Linked DNA regions of Anatilimnocola aggregata. Each later gene encodes a partner of the first gene's protein in a complex. Links are inferred from orthologs where the notes say so. Each region holds a gene or a part of one and is shown in the gene's direction. Other genes may lie near its edges.

Region 1 (5,563 bases):
GTGCTGTCGGGAGTTGACGCACGCCACGGGGGCACGTGGTTAGGCGTCAATCAGAACGGTTTGTTTGTTGGGGCTTGTAACCGGCCTAAAATGCTCGCAACGATGGGACCGCGCTCGCGCGGCCTGTTGTGCAAAGAGCTGCTGCGGGTTAACTCGGCCCGACAAGCGGTCGATCTGGCCATGGAAGAACTTCTCTCCGGCAAGTACGAAGGCGTGAACTTTGTCATCGCTGACAATGAATCAGGCTGGGTCGTACACGGGAGCGAAGACCCAGAGGTAGAAGAACTGGAAGAGGGGCTGAACATCATTTCGAGCTACGATGTGAACGACCCTCGCGACGAGCGTCAAAAACTCGCTCGCCGGTTGCTTACACTGCAGACGCTCGACTCGGCTGTGAAGTTCCTCGCCGTTGCCAGCAAGGCCTTTGCTCGCCCGCCAGCGACTCCGGATCGACCGGGCATGGTGGTGCAAGGCAAAGAACGCGGAACCGTCAGCTCGACGTTGATTGCCCTCGGCAAGAAGCCTCGTGACGCGATTTTTCAATACGCGAATGGTGCCCCGGATGTGGCCCGCTATGAAGACTACTCGCCACTACTGCGAGACATCCTCAGCCGCGGCCTGCGTGAATCGCGGACCCGTGCCAAGGCATAAGCTGCCCAGCACTTAATATCGAACTCCCTTAGGACGCTCGCGAATTCTTTCGCGGGCGTTTTTTTGTGGCCACAGCCCGCTTTTTCGGGGCCGGAAGCTCGCGAATCAGTTCGTACTGCAGAGCATTCCCTTGTTTGCCGGTCACCTTCATACCGCCGGTCTTGCGCAAGCAGTAGGTAATCCGCTGGGCGATCCAGCGTTGAATGCCCATGGCGTCGGCGAGTTCGCCAGTGTGAAACTCGGTGGGCAGATCGCAGGGAAGAAGCGCCAGCAAGTCGCCGTTCGTTTGAAAGGCATGCGTCGAGACAACATCGACCATGCTCAGGTCATGCACAATGTGATCGTTGCGCCGCCAGCGCCGACGCTTGCCATGACCGGGAATTCGGCGTTCCTCGACGATCACCAGCGGCACTTCAACCGTCAGCCGCGGGTGTGGGAAGACGGACGTGAAGTAAATCAACTCGTGAAACAAATCGAGCAGCGTCGCCTGCTTGGGGCTGAGGCGACGGCTAATCTCCCGCCCGCCGACTTCCTCCATCTTGATGAGCGTTTTGCGCGCGATGAGGGGCTTCACGACGCGGACCTGATGCTTTTCGAGCAGTTTGGCGACCTTGTTCCGAATCGCCCCCAATGACCCATGCTGGATCTCGACCAACTCGTCGCCGCGCACCACATCGATGCGATAGCCCGCCAACTTGCGGCACTCTTGCTCGCTAGCTTCGTGCTCGCCCGCGTAGAGTGCTTTCAACTGTCGATGGAGAGAAGTTTCCATAGCGGCCAACGATACCAGCTTTTTCCCTTGCCGCCCAAGACCGATTCCACATTCTGCCCCGCTAGCAGCCGGCAATTGCTCTCGACGTACTTCCGGCGACCACCGATACTCCGCGCCTACGCACTTAGCCCGACGCGTCAGCGAGGGAGAACTGCTCGCTGACGCGTCGGGCTACTTGAAAGCGCAAACTAGGAAGAGATCGCAATGTCCGAACTGCGAAAAGCCGCTGTCCTGCTCATGAGCTTGCCGGAAGAAGATGCCGCTGCGCTCCTGGGCAAGCTCACGCCCAAGCAAGTCGAAGTGGTCTCCATCGAGATCGCCAAGTTGGGTCGGCTGTCCGGCACCGAGCAGGAGTCGGTCATTCAAGACTTCGCCGGTGTGAACCCTGCTGCGCTCGGTGTGGCCGGTGGCGGTCTGGAAGTGGCCTCCCATCTGGTCGAAAAAGCGCTCGGGGCCGAAGCGAGTAAGACTTTGGAAAACGTTCGGCAATCGATTCAATCGTTGCCGTTCGGCTTTCTGAAAAAGATCGATCCGCAGAACCTGATGACTTATATCATGGATGAGCATCCGCAGACGATCGCGCTCATCCTCTCGCACCTGCCGTCGACCTACGGGGCGGAAATCATCAAGGGACTTCCAGCCGAGCGGCAACTGCAGGTCATTCGCCGCATCGCCAACATGGGACAGACGAACCCGGAAGTCATTTCCGAAGTCGAGCGAGGACTCGAAAGCCGGATGGCCAACGTCATGAATCAATCGTTCGAGAAAGCAGGTGGCGTGAACAGCGTTGCCGAGATTCTCAACGTTACCGACCGCGCAACCGAGCGCACGCTGCTCGAAAGTCTCGCGCAAGAAGATCCCGAATTGGTCGACGAGATTCGTCGCCTGATGTTCGTGTTCGACGACATCGGCAAGCTGACCGACAAAGACATTCAGACGGTCCTTAAGAACGTCGAGACTTCGCAATGGGCCATGGCCCTCAAGGGTGCCAGCCCGGAGCTCAAGCAGAAAGTGCTCGGCAATCTTTCGACGCGGGCAGCACAAACGCTGAACGAAGAAATCGACTACCTCGGCGCGAAGAAACTCAGCGAAGTCGAGGCGGTGCAGCAACAGATCGTCGATATCGTCCGCAAGCTCGAAGACGCGGGACAAATCACCGTGCATGCCGCCGAAGAGAACGAGCAGTTAGTGCAGTAACGCGCTATCGATTCATCAATCTTCTTATATACTGAGTGAAGATTTGATTCTCACAACTGGCGGCCAGCTGACCGCAGTATTAGGATGACGCGCGCATCGATTCGTTTCACTCGAAACGGCATCGCTTCTGCCACATCTTATGGAGTTGCCTACCATGTTGAATTCATCGAGAGTTGCTGCGCTCGTTATGTGCGCAGCCCTCACCTGTTGCAGTTACCAAACTGCTTTCGCACAACAAAAGCCAAATATCATTCTGCTTGTCTCCGACGACACCGGCTATGGAGACCTGGGCCCCTATGGCGGCGGTGAAGGCCGCGGGATGCCGACGCCCCATATCGACCGGTTGGCCAAAGAGGGAATGACCTTCTTTTCGTTCTACGCCCAACCAAGTTGCACTCCGGGTCGAGCCGCCATGCAAACCGGCCGCATTCCCAACCGCAGCGGCATGACGACCGTTGCCTTCCAAGGTCAAGGTGGCGGACTGCCGGCAGCTGAGTGGACTTTGGCGTCGGTGCTTAAAACCGCTGGCTACCAAACATTTTTCACTGGCAAGTGGCACTTGGGCGAAGCCGATTACGCCATGCCAACCGCGCAAGGCTATGACGAGATGAAGTACTGCGGTCTCTATCATCTCAATGCCTATACCTACGGCGATCCAACGTGGTTCCCCGATATGGACCCCGCGCTGCGGGCCATGTTCAACCGTGTGACGAAAGGCGCTCTTTCGGGTAAGGCTGGCGAACCCGTCAAGGAAGAATTCAAAATCAATGGCCAGTATGTGAACACACCGGAGAAGGGTGTTGTCGGCATTCCGTTCTTTGATTCTTACGTCGAAAAAGCAGCGCTCGATTATCTCGATCAGGCTGCCAAGTCGAACAAACCGTTCTACTTGAACGTGAACTTCATGAAGGTGCATCAGCCCAACATGCCCCACCCAGACTTCGTGCATAAATCGATGTCGAAGAGCAAATATGCCGATTCCGTCGTGGAACTCGATTCGCGGATCGGTGCCATCATGGATAAGGTCCGGGCTTTAGGCTTAGACAAGAACACTTTCGTGTTTTACACGACGGACAATGGCGCTTGGCAGGACGTCTATCCCGATGCGGGCTACACACCGTTCCGGGGCACCAAAGGGACTGTTCGCGAAGGCGGCAATCGCGTTCCAGCCATAGCGTGGATGCCGGGAAAAATCGAAGCCGGCAAGCGGAACCACGACATCGTCGGTGGGCTCGATTTGATGGCGACGTTCGCTGCCATTGCAGGAACTAAACTTCCGACCCAAGATCGCGCGAATCAGCCGATCTATTTTGATAGTTTCGATATGTCGCCAGTCCTGTTTGGAACTGGCAAGTGCGCGCGAAACTCCTGGTTCTTCTTCACCGAGAATGAATTGTCTCCTGGTGCCGCCCGTGTCGGTAATTATAAAGCGTGCTTTAATTTGCGGGGCGATAACGGCCAGGCAACAGGCGGTCTAGCAGTCGACTCGAACCTCGGCTGGAAAGGTCCGGATAAATATGTGGCAACGGTGCCACAAGTGTTTGATCTGTGGCAAGACCCCCAAGAGCGGTACGACATTTTCATGAACAATTACACGGAACGGACCTGGACAATGGTCACCATTAGCGAAGCTATCAATCGACTGATGAAGACCTATGCCCAGTACCCACCGCGTAAATTACAGAGCGAGGCCTATTCAGGACCGGTTACCCTGACTGACTACGAACGCTTCCAGCACATCCGTCAGGAACTGGATAAGCAGGGAGTGAAGATTCCATTGCCTACGGGCAACTAAGGCGGCTTTGTTCCAAGCATTGGTCGACAGTTCTCAGGTCCGGAGTGTTAGTCATGTTGCAATTGCAAATGCCATGTTGGATATCAGTTTGGCTCGCACTCTGGACGGCGGCGGCCACACAGGTCGTAGCGCAAGCGCCACCTCGTTTGCCTACCGAAATTGAAGTCGTTCGCGATATCGAATTCGGCCAAGGTGGCGGACGAGCGCTGAAGTTGCATCTGGTTCGGCCGAAGGAATTGCCCACCGAACCGATGCCGGCCATCGTCTATATCCACGGCGGCGGCTGGACGGGCGGCAATCGTGACGGTGGTCTCGGCCATGCGTCGCAGTGGGCGCGGCGGGGGATTCTCGGGGCGTCGATCGAGTATCGGCTCTCGGGCGAGGCCAAGTTTCCGGCTCAGATTGAAGATTGCAAATGCGCGATTCGCTTCCTGCGTGCGAAGGCCAAGGAGTATCATCTCGACCCCGATCGAATCGCCGTCTGCGGGCATTCGGCGGGCGGGCACTTGAGCGCGCTTGTCGGCACCTCGGCCCATCTGCCGGAGTTGGAAGGGAAAGGAGGCTGGCCAGAGTTTTCCAGTAAGGTGCGGGCCGTTTGCGCCATCAGCGGACCAGCCGATTTTCCCACATGGGGCAACGAAGCACATCCGGCAGTCAGAGGATTGCTCGGTGGGTTGGTGACGGAGAAGCCGGAACTGGCCGCGCTAGCGAGTCCAGTCACGCACGTGCAGAAATCGACTCCGCCGTTTCTGATCATTCACGGTGACAAGGATGATATCGTGCCGGTCAGCCAAGGACGAGCAATGCACGCCGCGCTCGAAAAGGTAGGAGCCGATTCCACGCTGCTGGTTGTGGAGGGTGGCAATCATCATCCCTATTCACCGGAAACGGGTAAGGCGATGAACGAATTTTTCGAGAAACACCTGCGCTCGAAGGCAGAAAAGAAGTAACCCGCTATTTGCCGATGCAAAAGCGGCTGAAGACGCGGTCGAGAATGTCGTCGGTATAAATCGCACCGACGACCTGACCAAGTTCATCAAGTGACAAGCGCAGCTCGGCCGCGATCCATTCTTCACTCGCGCCGCTATTGGCGAGGTCTGATGCTGCTGCCAGTGATGCAGCCGCGGCTTGCAGACTAGCACTGCAGC
Region 2 (5,682 bases), 4.4 Mb from region 1 along the record:
ACGGCAACGATCTTCAAATAGCCTTGCAGTGCCTCATCCAACTTGCCGTTGAGCCGCAAGATCTCGGCCTGCACCCAGCGGGCTACGGCGGACGCATCGTCGATTTCGCGCGCTTGCCGGGCCGCCTCTTCGGCCAACTTCAGATCACCCTGATCGAGCGCCAGGCGAGCGCGCTCGCCGTGGACTTTGGCATCTTGAGGAAACTGCTTCGCCGCGGCGGCAAGCTGGTCTGCCGCGGCCTTGCGATCCCCAGTTTCTTCTGCCACCCGCGCCAGGCCAATCGCCGCAACTGCGTCGTTCGCCTGCTCGGCAGCAAACAGCTCACGAGCCTCTTCGTAACGACCTTTCAGCAGCAGGTTTTGAGCATCGTTGAGGCCCGCTGCGCGCGTGGGCATGGTCGTGGCGAGCGAAACAGTCAGCAGCAGGCCCAGTTGGGCAATCGCCAAGGGGCCAGCTTCGCCACCTGTCGGCGAAATGCGGCCGAACGTAAAATTGAGTGCTGAACGGAGTCGATGCATAGAATTCTCAATGACTGAGCGAAGCGGGCAGCCGCATTTCAGCCTAAACCATTCTGCAGCAAGCGAACATGAGTGACGTAACCGGCGACATGACTACAGGCGAACCCGCGGCAACCGATTTCACGACCGTAGCCAAGGTCGGCGAGATTCCCGAGGGACAAGGAACTGCATATCCGGTCAACGGCCGGATGGTAGCGGTCTTTTGCGAACAGGGAACTTACTTCGCCATCGACGACTTCTGCCCGCACATGGGGGCCTCGCTCGCTGGCGGGTATGTCGAAAAGGGACTCGTCTCGTGTCCTTGGCATGCCTGGCGATTCTGCATTCAGGATGGCAAATGGATGGATAACCCCCGCATCAAGATCGACGCCTTCGAGACTCGCGTCGTCGGCGACGAAGTCCAAGTGCGTGTGACCCCCAAGGCCCCGCCGCCGGTAAAGACGTAATGTCGTGCAAAAGCAGGAAGCTAGCACTGCCGGCGGTCAATAAGCTCGCATTGACCATTTTTCGCTAACTGCCGATACTCCGCTCGACTCATTCTCCGGAAGCTCCGTCATGTCCGCCGTTTTGGCAACTCCCGACTTAGCTGCTTACTGCCTCGAAACTGCCCAGCGTGTGAAACACGCGGCAGCTGACCTGGCCGTTTGCACCGGCGCGCAAAAAAACGGTTGGCTTCGGGCTAGCGCGGTCGCCTTGCGCAAGGCGACGAAGGAAATCATCGCAGCCAACGAACTCGATCTGGCAGCGGCTCCGGGTTTTGGTTTGACCGAAGCGGCCATCGATCGACTGCGACTCAATCCCAAGCGGGTTGAAGAAATTGCCGTCGGCTTGGAAGAAGTCGCTGCGCTCCCCGATCCGATTGGCGAAGTGATCGAATCGACCATTCGCCCGAACGGTCTGCAGATTTTAAAGACACGCGTTCCGCTGGGCGTCGTGTTCTTTATTTATGAATCGCGGCCCAACGTTACGGCCGACGCAGCAGCCATTTGCTTGAAGAGTGGCAATGGCGTGATTCTGCGTGGCGGCAAAGAGGCTGCCCATTCCAGCCGGGCCATCGTCGATGTGCTCAAGAGCTGCGCGAACGACTTTGGTCTGCCCGCCGATGCCTTGCACCTGGTCGAGACCGCCGACCGAACGGCTGTCGGACATTTTCTCGGACTGCCGCAATACATCGATGTCGCGATTCCCCGCGGTGGCGAGAGTCTGATTCGCCGCGTGACAGCTGAAGCCAAAATGCCCGTCATCAAGCATTTCGATGGCAACTGTCACGTCTATATCGATCAATTCGCCGATGTTGAAATTGCCGAGCGGGTCGTCGTCAATTCCAAGTGTCATCGCCTGGGTGTGTGCAACGCTGCGGAGTCGCTACTGGTGCATTCCGCCGTTGCGGCGAAGATGTTGCCGCGCATCGCCAATGCTTTGATGGCACAGGGAATTGAAATTCGCGGCGATGAAGCCACGCAACGCTTAACGAAGGCCAAGCCGGCGACGGAAGAAGACTACGGCAAGGAATACTTGGGGCCGATTATTTCGTGCAAAGTGGTTGATTCGCTTGACGAAGCGATTGAGCATATCAATCGCTATGGCAGCAAACATACCGACGCGATCATTACTGGTAACCTCGCCGCGGCCCGCAGCTTTACGGCCCGCGTCGATAGTAGTGCCGTGATGGTCAACGCCAGCACGCGGTTCAATGACGGTTTTCAGTTTGGGCTCGGGGCCGAGATCGGCATCAGCACCGACAAGTTCCACGCCCGTGGCCCTTGTGGCCTGAAAGAGCTGACAACGTACAAATATGTGTGCTATGGCGACGGACAAGTGAGGGAGTAACCGTGGGCGAGTCATTCCATGGCTCGTATATAACCCCGTCACGGAGTGACTGGACTACGGTTAAGGCGAAATTCAACGGAGTGATTAGCAGTGGCAGACGAAGTCCTCAGCCAGGCCGAAGTCGAAAGCCTGCTCAGTCAGATGGAAGCTGGCGGTGGCCGCGCGGTTGCTGCGCCCGCAATGGCTGCTCCTGCTGCCGGCGCTGCCGCCATCAACAAAGCTCCCCGTACGCGCGAAAAGGTCACCCCCTACGACTTCAAGCGTCCCGAACGCGTCGGCAAAGAGCAGATGCGAGCGCTCCAGTCGCTGCACGAAGGGTTTGGCCGGAACTTCGGCGCCGCGATGTCGGCCCTCTTGCGCAGCATTGTCGATGTGAAGCTCACCAGCGTCGATCAGCTTACATACAGCGAGTTTGTCTTCAGTCTCGAAAACCCCACGTACTTCAATGTTCTTCGCGCCGAGCCGCTCGAAGGCAACCTGATTCTCGATATCAACCCATCGATTCTCTATCCAATCATCGACCGCCTGCTGGGTGGTGGCAAAGAGGCGGGGCCGGTTGCTCGTCGCCCGCTCACGGAAATCGAATTGCGGCTGGTCTCGCGGATCACACAACTGTTTTTGAACGAGCTGAAACGAGCCTGGGAGAACGTCCTCGCCCTTAAACTGTCTGTCGAGCGCGTCGAGAGCAATCCGCAGCTCGTGCAGATTGTGCCGCCGAACGAAGTCGTCGTGCTGATCAGTTTCGAACTGATGCTCGGCGATATTCGGGGCATGATCAACCTGTGCATTCCTTACAATTCGATCGAGCGCATCGGCAGCAAGCTCACCTCGAATAGTTGGGCCAGCTACGGCAAACAGACGGTCTCCGCCGCGTCGATCGCGCAAATCAGCAGGCAGATCGACCGTTCGCTGGTCGACGTCGTGGTGACCATGGCCGAAACGCGAATCACGACCGAAGATCTCATTGGTCTGCGCGTAGGCGATATCATCACCACCGATCACGACATCCGCTCGCCGCTGCAAGTGGCCGTGCAAGACGTGACCAAGTTTCACGCCAGCCCCGGCGCCTTCAAGGGGCAAAAAGCCATCCGCATCGACGCTACCCTGCCGCCGGAAAAGAAGCTCGGTTGATCGTTTTGTAAAAAACATGAAGCGCCAGCGAAGAGTGCGCAGTTCGCTGACATTCAAGTTCCCTCAATGCCCGCGCACTCGCCCGTGTGATTAGAATGGAACCGGTTCAGTCTGCCCACGGTTCGTTCACACTGGCCCTTTCATGCAAGCCGCGTTTTCTGCCGACGAAACTCCCGCGTGGAAAAATACCGCGGGCCGCCGTCCGCGCGTGATGCTGCTGGGCTCTGGCGACCGGCCCAATGTGCTGGCAGGGGCCGCTGAAATTCGTCCGCTGGTCAGCGCCAACTGCGAGTTGGTGCACGAAGATTTTCACTATCGGCCCGAACTGGCTCTTCCGCCCGCCGATTTTGCGGTCGTCTTGGGCGGCGATGGCTCCATCTTGCGGGCCGCGAAGTTGATGGGGAGCAATCAGCTGCCGATCATGGGCATCAACATGGGCAAGCTTGGCTTTCTCGCCTGGCACAGCCCGCAAGACGTGGCCGAGCGCTTGCCCAATGTGGCCCAAGGAAACTGCCGCGTCGTCGAACACCTGATGTTCCACTGCTCGCTGGTACGCAAGGGCGCGGTGCTCGAACGGCATCTCGGCCTTAACGAGGCGGTCATCGCCTCAGGCTTTCCCTTCACCCTGCTGAACGTCCACCTGTATGTCGATGGCGAACTCGCCACCACCTATAGCTGCGATGGTCTCATTATCAGCACGCCGGTCGGCTCGACAGCCCACAGCTTGTCGGCGGGTGGGCCGATCCTCCGCAGTACGCTAGCAGGCTTCGTCATCTGCCCCATCAGCCCGCATACGCTGACCGTGCGCCCAGTCGTCGATACTGCGGAGCGGATTTACGAAATGGAAGTGCTGCAGCCCAACGAAGGAACCTCGCTGGTGGTCGATGGTCGCGTCATCGGCCCGCTGCTACCTGGCGACCGCGTTCGAGTCGAGCGGGCTGATAGCACCTTCAAATTGATTGCTTCGCAGGAGCATAGCTACTATCACACGTTGCAGGACAAACTGGGCTGGGCGGGAAATATCTATCGCAAGTAAGATGCTCACTAATCGCCTTTTCCGCCCCTGCCCCTGCGGCAGGGGTTTAGCGGCTTTTGCACTACCTTGATCGAGTGGCCCTAGTTCAAAAGCCAATGAACCCCCGGGGCAGGCCCGGGGGTGGTAAGACAAAGCAAGATCACCTTCAGCAAGGATGCGCTGATGCGAACCTACCTGTTGACTCTCACTGCCGTGCTCTCCGGCTTGTCTCTCATTGGCACGGGCCTCGCGCAAGAAGCCGTGTCTTCCCAGAGTGCGCCGGCCAAGACCATCACCGACACCGAACTTTACGATCTGGCCTATAAATTTCGCCCCGAGCAGACGTTTCACACCAAGGTCGTCCATCTGGTAACGGTCGAAACGACGATTCGTGGCGCGACTCAAGTGGCGAAGACTCGTAGCGTATCGACCAAAACTTGGAAGATTCTGAGCGTGGCCGAAGATGGCAAAACCACGTTTGTTCATTCGGTCGACCACGTCGACATGTGGCAAAGTGTGACTGGCCGGCAAGAAGTGAAATACAACAGCGAAACCGACAAGACTCCGCCGCCCGGCTACGAACTCGTTGCGACCTCGGTCGGCGTCCCCCTTGCCACAGTCACGATGGATCGTCACGGCCGCGTGCTCGAACGCAAAAACACGCACTCGCAGTTCAATCCTGGCATTGGCGAACTGACAATTCCCCTGCCGCAGCAAAAGGTGAAGGTCGGCACCAAGTGGAGCATGCCCGACGAAGTGCGGCTGAAGCAAGACAATGGTCAGGTCAAGAAGATTCAGGTCTCGCAGGTCTATCGCCTGCTGAAGGTCGAAACAGGTGTAGCGACCATCTCGATGGAAACGCAGGTCATCACGCCAGTCGACGATCCCAAGTTGAAGTCGGAACTGGTGCAGCGGCTGCAGCGTGGTACGATCAAGTTCGACCTGGATGCCGGCCGCTTGCTTCACAAGCAGATGGATATGAGCGAAACGGTCCTGGGCTTCAACGGTGCCGATAGTCAGATGGAATACCTGGCCCGCTTTACCGAAGAACCGACCGCTGGCCATGCCACCGCGGAGTTGCCAGGCAAAGAGCCCGCCAAGTCGCGATAGAAACAGCGGCTTCGCTCGTTTTGACTGAGAATTCAACAAGAACTCCGCGTTCTCCTAGCGAGATTGATGTGAGCGAGC

Evidence for each region.
Region 2: the proteins of fliG (region 1) and fliM are in contact, whole or in part, in a crystal structure (PDB 4QRM), measured with the Thermotoga maritima proteins. The link is inferred for Anatilimnocola aggregata from one-to-one orthologs. Residues at the interface, in WP_004082903.1 of Thermotoga maritima: Phe122, Ser125, Glu126, His127, Pro128, Gln129, Thr130, Val133, Glu157, Arg161, Leu164, Leu165, Arg167, Ser169, Glu171, Val172, Glu175, Ile176, Asn179, Lys182; in WP_004081085.1 of Thermotoga maritima: Tyr124, Leu127, Asp128, Ile130, Met131, Gly132, Gly133, Pro134, Glu136, Pro139, Arg141, Thr144, Glu145, Ile146, Glu147, Ser149, Ile150, Lys153.

Annotation. Positions count from the first base shown.
Region 1 is NZ_CP036274.1:3,286,365-3,291,927, reverse strand. What follows is about bases 795-3,623. They hold fliG (flagellar motor switch protein FliG), read left to right. Parts: upstream 795-1,627; coding sequence 1,628-2,620; downstream 2,621-3,623. Other genes in these bases: ETAA8_RS12475 (arylsulfatase), read left to right, coding at 2,775-3,623; ETAA8_RS12485 (hypothetical protein), read right to left, coding at 795-1,423. Also shown: ETAA8_RS12490 (NRDE family protein), read left to right, coding at 1-651; more of ETAA8_RS12485, read right to left, coding at 680-794; more of ETAA8_RS12475, read left to right, coding at 3,624-4,415; ETAA8_RS12470 (alpha/beta hydrolase), read left to right, coding at 4,469-5,365; ETAA8_RS12465 (tRNA modification GTPase), read right to left, coding at 5,370-5,563. UniProt on the Bacillus subtilis protein: One of the proteins that forms a switch complex that is proposed to be located at the base of the basal body.
Region 2 is NZ_CP036274.1:7,736,962-7,742,643, reverse strand. Bases 1,511-4,458 are described here. They hold fliM (flagellar motor switch protein FliM), read left to right. Parts: upstream 1,511-2,438; coding sequence 2,439-3,479; downstream 3,480-4,458. Other genes in these bases: ETAA8_RS29420 (NAD(+)/NADH kinase), read left to right, coding at 3,622-4,458; ETAA8_RS29430 (glutamate-5-semialdehyde dehydrogenase), read left to right, coding at 1,511-2,348. Also shown: ETAA8_RS29440 (tetratricopeptide repeat protein), read right to left, coding at 1-518; ETAA8_RS29435 (Rieske (2Fe-2S) protein), read left to right, coding at 587-964; more of ETAA8_RS29430, read left to right, coding at 1,074-1,510; more of ETAA8_RS29420, read left to right, coding at 4,459-4,515; ETAA8_RS29415 (hypothetical protein), read left to right, coding at 4,678-5,604; ETAA8_RS29410 (ABC transporter permease), read left to right, coding at 5,673-5,682. UniProt on the Bacillus subtilis protein: One of the proteins that forms a switch complex that is proposed to be located at the base of the basal body.